DNA from 2 places in the Rhizobium etli CFN 42 genome. Region 2 is predicted to be linked to the other one. Evidence: riboswitches for the same ligand, from Rfam matches in the RefSeq annotation. Region 2 holds a riboswitch; the other holds the start of a gene.

Region 1 (3,392 bases), 1.5 Mb from region 2:
GGAGCGAATGGATCTACAAGGGCCTTGCCATCCTGCTGATCGGCTGCCCCTGCGCGCTTGTCATCTCGACGCCGGCGGCGATTGCCGCCTCGCTTTCGGCAGGCGCGCGGCGCGGGCTGCTGATGAAGGGCGGCGCGGTGCTGGAAACGCTCGGCAAGCTCACGATGGTCGCCTTCGACAAAACAGGCACGCTGACGGAAGGCAAGCCTCAGGTGACCGATATCGTTGCCTTCGGATTAAGCGAGGCGCAGGTCTTGTCGCGCGCGGCGGTGCTGGAGCAGGGCTCCGGCCATCCCTTGGCGCTGGCGATCCTCAACCGTGCTTGGGCGGACGGCGTCCCCGTGCCGCCGGCCTTCGAGCTGGAAGCGCTGCCGGGCAAGGGCGTCAGCGGCAAAGTCGGCGGCGAGACGCTGGACCTGCTGTCGCCATCCGCGGCCCGGGAGCGCGGAGCCCTCGATGGCGAAAAGGATGCAGGCATTGCTGTTCTGAACGACGAGGGCAAGAGCGTATCGGTGCTGCTCGTCAACGGCGTTGCGGCCGGCCTGATCGCCATGCGCGACGAGCCGCGCGAGGATGCGGAAGCCGGGCTTTCGGCGCTGAAATCGGCCGGCGTCAAGGCGATGATGCTGACGGGCGACAACAAGCGGACGGCTGCAGCCGTTGCCGGCATGCTCGGCATCGACTGGCGCGGCGAGATGATGCCTGAGGACAAGCAGAAGGTCGTCGGCGAATTGAAACGCCAGGGTTTCATCGTCGCCAAGGTCGGCGACGGCATCAACGACGCGCCGGCGCTGGCGGCTGCCGATATCGGCATCGCCATGGGCGGCGGCACCGATGTGGCGCTGGAGACGGCCGATGCCGCCGTGCTGCACGGGCGCGTCGGCGACGTGGCGCGGATGATCGAACTGTCGAAACGGACGATGCGCAACATCCTGCAGAATATTACCATCGCGCTCGGTCTGAAGGCGGTGTTTCTGGTGACGACCATTGCCGGCATCACCGGGCTCTGGCCGGCGATTCTTGCCGATACCGGCGCCACCGTGCTGGTGACGATCAACGCGCTCAGGCTGCTTCGAGTAAAGGGACAATGACTATTCGGGGCGACTCGCGCCGGGCCGGGAAACAAAAATCTGAGGCCCGGCTACAGGCCATCCGAACCTTCTCCACAGCCTCACTTCGTTAAGCCTTCGTTAGCCATGTTTTTCACAGGAACGCAGCGATTTCAAACCTGTCGTAACGCGATGCACAAACCATCCGTTGACGTGATTTTGGATTCGCGTACTATATCTAGTGTTCAAGGTTCCTTCGATTCGTCAGGATCGCGGGCGAAGATGGGAATACGGTGCGTTTCGCCATGACGGCGCAACAAGGCCGGAGCTGCCCCCGCAACTGTAAGCGGCGAGCAACTGTCCGATTTCAGGTCACTGAGGCATGATGCCTCGGGAAGGCTGGGGCAGGGTGCTTCGACCCGCGAGCCAGGAGACCTGCCTTGAACTAGATGTCCACGGGCGGGGTGTCCGGAAGGTGCGTGCATGAAAGCGGAATAATCCGCGCCTGTTGCGCCGCCCTGAACGCCCGCATGAGCACTTCGGGGTTGAAGTCATGTCCAGAATATCAAGGCCGCCGCCCGCGCAAATCCCGAAGGGGATCGTATCGGGCGTTTAAACCGCCGACTTTGCCAGATCACCATCAAGCGTTGCCCCGGACGTCGCAAGGCGCCCGATCCCAGTATTACGTCCTGAATTTGACATCACGAGGAACATGATGAGTGTTACCGTCTACAGCAAACCCGCCTGCGTCCAATGCACCGCCACCTATCGCGCCCTCGACCGCCTGGGTGTCGATTACGATATCGTCGATATCTCCCAGGATGCAGAAGCGCTTGATCGTGTCCGCAGCCTCGGCTACATGCAGGCGCCCGTCGTCATCGCCGGCGAGCGGCATTGGGCGGGTTTCCGTCCCGATATGATCAGCGCGCTCTCCTGACCCGAGGAGAAAGGCGATGGGGCTGATCGTTTATTATTCTAGCCGATCCGAAAATACCCATCGCTTCGTCGCCAGGCTCGGATTGCGCGCGGCGCGCATTCCGGCGAGCGGTGCGGACGCGTTTCATATCCGCGAACCCTTCGTGCTTGTTGTGCCGACCTATAGCGGCGGTGACGGCAAGGGCGCCGTTCCCAAGCAGGTGATCCGTTTCCTGAACGATGCGGAGAACCGAGGACACATCCGGGGCGTGATTGCCGCCGGCAACAGCAATTTCGGTGAGACATACGGGCTCGCCGGCGACGTGATCTCGCGCAAATGCCAGGTGCCTTACCTGTACAGGTTTGAGCTCATAGGCACGGCCGAAGATGTCGCCAAGGTCAAACACGGATTGGAACGATTTTGGACACGGCAACAACTCTGACGCGGGATGCCGGAGCAAAACCACATAACACTTTTGCTCATCCCACCGGCGAACGCCCTTTGAAAGCGGCGGAAGCGCTCGACTATCATGCGCTGAACGCGATGCTGAACCTCTATGACGATGAGGGGCGGATCCAGCTTGACAAGGACCGCACGGCGGCCAAGCAGTACTTCCTGCAGCATGTGAACCAGAACACCGTGTTCTTTCACAATCTCAGGGAAAAGCTCGATTACCTCGTGACTGAGGGGTATTACGAGCAGGAGGTGCTCGACCAGTATTCCTTCAATTTCGTGCGCGACCTGTTCGATCAGGCCTATGCGAGGCAGTTCCGCTTCCCCACCTTCCTCGGCGCTTTCAAATATTACACCAGCTATACGCTGAAGACCTTCGACGGAAAGCGCTATCTCGAGCGCTACGAGGACCGCATCTGCATGGTGGCGCTGACCCTGGCACGGGGCGACGAGGCGCTTGCCCGCGACATGGTCGACGAGATCATTTCCGGCCGTTTCCAGCCGGCGACGCCGACCTTCCTCAATGCCGGCAAGAAGCAGCGCGGCGAACTGGTTTCATGCTTCCTGCTGCGGGTCGAGGATAATATGGAATCGATCGGCCGGTCGATCAATTCGGCGCTGCAGCTGTCGAAGCGCGGCGGCGGCGTGGCGCTGTCGCTGACCAACATCCGCGAGGCCGGCGCGCCGATCAAGCAGATCGAGAACCAGTCCTCCGGCATCATCCCGGTGATGAAGCTGCTCGAAGACAGCTTCTCCTATGCAAATCAGCTGGGCGCGCGCCAGGGCGCGGGCGCCGTCTATCTCAACGCCCATCATCCCGACATCATGCGCTTCCTCGATACCAAGCGCGAAAATGCCGATGAGAAGATCCGCATCAAGACGCTGTCGCTCGGCGTCGTCGTGCCAGACATCACCTTCGAGCTCGCCAGGAACAATGAGGACATGTACCTGTTCTCGCCCTACGACGTGGAGCG
Region 2 (3,392 bases):
GGCGATGTATTGCGGCGTGATCGTCTCGAGGAATTCGACGCCAGCGGGCAGGCCCATTGCGTTGATGTCGAGCAGCAGGCGCCTGGCAATGCGAAGCCCTTCCTCGATGCGGTAGCTGCCGTCGAGATGCGGGTCGTTCATCAGACCCTTCCAGCCGACCGTGGTGCGGGGCTTTTCGAAATAGACGCGCATGACGATTTCCAGATCGCTGGAGAGGCGCTGCCGCTGTTCCGCCAAGCGCTCGGCATATTCGCGTGCTGCAGCAGGATCGTGGATGGAGCAGGGGCCGATGACGACGATCAGGCGGTCGTCTTCTCCCTCAAGGATCTGATGGATCGCATGACGGTTGCTGGTCACCGTCTCGCTGACGGCAACGGTGCGGGGGATTTCCGCGATGATATCGGCGGGTTTGGTCAGCGGGGTGATCTCGAGGATACGCAGATCATCGATGGTATCGGGCACGGCATGGCTCCTGTTTGGTCATACCGTGCGGAACAAAAAAGCCGCCAGGTAGACTAGCGGCTGTTCGGGTGGTCGTCGCGTCGAATTCAGTTACGCACGGGCCCGCATCCGCTGGGAGCAGCGGTACCAATAAAATCGCGAGGCGTAGACAGAAGTGATCGACATGCGGCGTGTTTAGCGTGGCGGCCTTCCGTTGTCACGCAGAATCTGCGGCCTGAAAGAGGGCTTGGGCGTGCAGCAGTCTCCAATGCATCGAGCGTGGTCGTGACCAGCGGCCGCCTGTTTACCGGCACGTCAGGCGGAAAAATCGCTGTTTGCCTAACGGCCTCATCGGACTCGGCTGCCTCCGCTTGCCCGCGAAGCGCTTTCCTGAAATAGATACCTCGTCAGGTGCCCGCTTTCACGCGGGAGAATCGGGAATCCGGTGCAAGACCGGAACGTGCCCAACGCTGTAAGGCCGACGCCCGCCGCTTCATCATGCCACTGGGTTTTGCCGGGAAGGCTGCGGCAGACGGATGACGCCAAGTCAGAAGACCGGCCTGGCAAGATAGACCCAACCCGCGCGGACGGCGGGCGGTTGCGTTGTTGGGGATTTGACGATGCGACCCTTTGTTGAGGATGCCCTGTCGGAGGCATCCGGTTTTTCTCCGGCCGAACGCGAGGCCGTGTATCACGTGATCATGACCCGACGCGACGTGCGCAGCCAGTTCCTGCCCGATCCGTTGCCGGACGATGTCGTGGCGCGGCTTCTGACGGCCGCCCATCACGCTCCCTCCGTCGGCTTCATGCAGCCGTGGAACTTCATCCTGGTGAAAAGCGAATCCGTGCGCGCGCGTGTCCGGGACGCTTTTGCAAAGGCCAACGAAGAGGCGGCACTGATGTTCGACGGCGAACGGCGGCAGGCGTACCGCTCCCTCAAGCTCGAAGGCATCGTGGAGGCGCCGCTCGGCATATGCGTGACCTGCGATCCCACCCGCGGCGGCAGCGTGGTGCTGGGACGGACGCACAATCCGCGGATGGATTCCTATTCGACCGTTTGCGCAATCCAGAATCTCTGGCTTGCAGCCCGCGCCGAAGGGGTCGGCATCGGCTGGGTCAGCATCTTTCGTGAAGGCGACCTGAAAACAATCCTCGGCATACCCGAGCATATCGAGGTGGTCGCGTGGCTCTGTGCCGGCTTTGTCGACCGGCTTTATGACGAACCGGAACTCTCGGTCAAAGGTTGGCGGCAGCGGCTACCGCTCGAGGAACTCGTTTTCCATGATGGATGGGGACGCAACGACCCTTAGCAATTACTGCTGTTGTGGTTGCGGGCCCGGCGTTGCCGGATTGGCAAGGTCGATCGAGCCCTGGTCGCCGGCAAGGAATTGCGGGCCGACCTGACGGACCTTGTTCTGCGTGGGGTCGTAGGGACGTTCGGGAACGGATGGCTGCGGCGGGACTGATGCTGCCGCGGTATCTCTCGCCGGCGGATTGGTGCGGACCGTCGTGATCGAGCCCTGCTGCGGCGGTTCGCTCAGGGCCTGCTTGCCGCGCATCTCCTCGTAATAGGCGGTGAGATTGCAGGCGCAGGAATTTTTCTCACCAGGCGCGCGGTTCTTGTAGGCAAAGGCGTTCTTCATGGCGCTATAGGGCGCGCCCGTTGCGGCCGAGATCATGTTCGAGGCGTCGGTGCTGGTCACGTCGCGATAGAAGAGCTCCGTCTCGATGCCGGGGCACATCTTGGCACAGGTCTGGGCATCGCGGCCGAAATCGACCGAGGTGGTGTTCGAGCTGATCGGGAAGAAACCGCCGTCGCAGCTGCGAACGCAGATGGTGCTGACCGGCGAAAGCATTTCGGCCCTCGGCAGGCCGTAACGCGGATCGGCCTCTTCACCGCCGCCGAGCGGAATGAAAGTGTCGGTGCGCATCGCCTGTTCCTCGACGCTTGGGGCGGGCTCGCTGGCGCTGCGCTCTGTCGGGGCATAGAAATTTTCGCTGTTGCAGCCATTGCGTTCGAGTGCCGCCGTCAATTCTCGGCGCGCGTCGTCATCGCCGGCCTGGCTGCGCAGCTCGTTGCGGCGGTCCTGGAGATAGCGGATATTGTCGATCATCCGGGCTTCGGCGTCAGAAAGCTCGGCGCAAAAATCGGCATTCTCACCGCCGATCACGACCATGCTGCCTGAGGTGCAGCCATAGCTGCGCAGATCGTTGCGGACTTTGCGCAATTCGAGGTTTTGCTCGGCGATTGCGCTGGCATATTGGCGCGCTTCCGGACCGTTATTGTTGCCGATCGATCGTGGTAGGTCGGCAAGGCGACCGCGCAAGTCGTTGCAAATAGCGCTACTCTGTGCGGCGGCCGGCGATGCCAGCGCAAGCACAAGAGCAAGAGACAGGTGTCGGCGTTTCACGGCGTTGTCCGGGAATGAGAAAGTGTCGATCGGTCAAAGGTGGCGTCCATCCGCCGTACCTTGTCTCTTAACGTGTTTCTCTTAATAAGCTTGGATCAATTCCTAGCGCATTTTCGAGATTTTATCCAGAAGATGCAGGTAAATCCGTCAGGTAAGTCGGCACAGCCTTGCACCCGGAGGCGGACACTGCAGCCGTCAACAGCAGTTCCCTTCTTCATACGAATTGTTATTCTCGGCGCTCGTTCCTGTGGGGAATTGGCTTTCACTGAGGATGAAGCAATGCGCTACATGCTGATGCTGCATGCGGACGAAACTGCCGGGAGCTCCATAGCGCCCGAGGACATGGCGCGCTTCATCGGGCAGATGTATGCCTATCAACAAGCGCTGGAGAAGGCGGCTGCGTTCGTCTCGAGCAATGCGCTCGTCAACTCCTCTGAGGCCAGTCTCGTTCGTGTTCAAGGAAACGAGGTCAGCGTTCTGGACGGCCCTTATGCCGATGTTCGCGAACAGTTCGGTGGGTACTTTATCATCGACGTCGCC

What was found. A riboswitch is a leader RNA that binds a small molecule or an ion and turns the genes downstream of it on or off. The one in region 2 is predicted to bind cobalamin.
Region 1: another riboswitch for cobalamin. It lies ahead of nrdH (glutaredoxin-like protein NrdH); the one in region 2 lies ahead of bluB (5,6-dimethylbenzimidazole synthase).

What each region holds. Positions count from the first base shown of each region.
Region 1 covers NC_007761.1:3,938,510-3,941,901, reverse strand. Annotated here, with positions in the region: gene RHE_RS19015 (heavy metal translocating P-type ATPase) at 1-1,091, shown strand, start outside; cobalamin riboswitch at 1,281-1,506, shown strand; gene nrdH (glutaredoxin-like protein NrdH) at 1,765-1,986, shown strand; gene nrdI (class Ib ribonucleoside-diphosphate reductase assembly flavoprotein NrdI) at 2,003-2,407, shown strand; gene nrdE (class 1b ribonucleoside-diphosphate reductase subunit alpha) at 2,467-3,392, shown strand, end outside.
Region 2 covers NC_007761.1:2,473,201-2,476,592, reverse strand. Annotated here, with positions in the region: gene RHE_RS12100 (3-deoxy-7-phosphoheptulonate synthase) at 1-462, opposite strand, end outside; cobalamin riboswitch at 834-1,019, shown strand; gene bluB (5,6-dimethylbenzimidazole synthase) at 1,062-1,751, shown strand; gene RHE_RS12090 (DUF2865 domain-containing protein) at 1,755-2,852, opposite strand; gene RHE_RS12085 (YciI family protein) at 3,132-3,392, shown strand, end outside.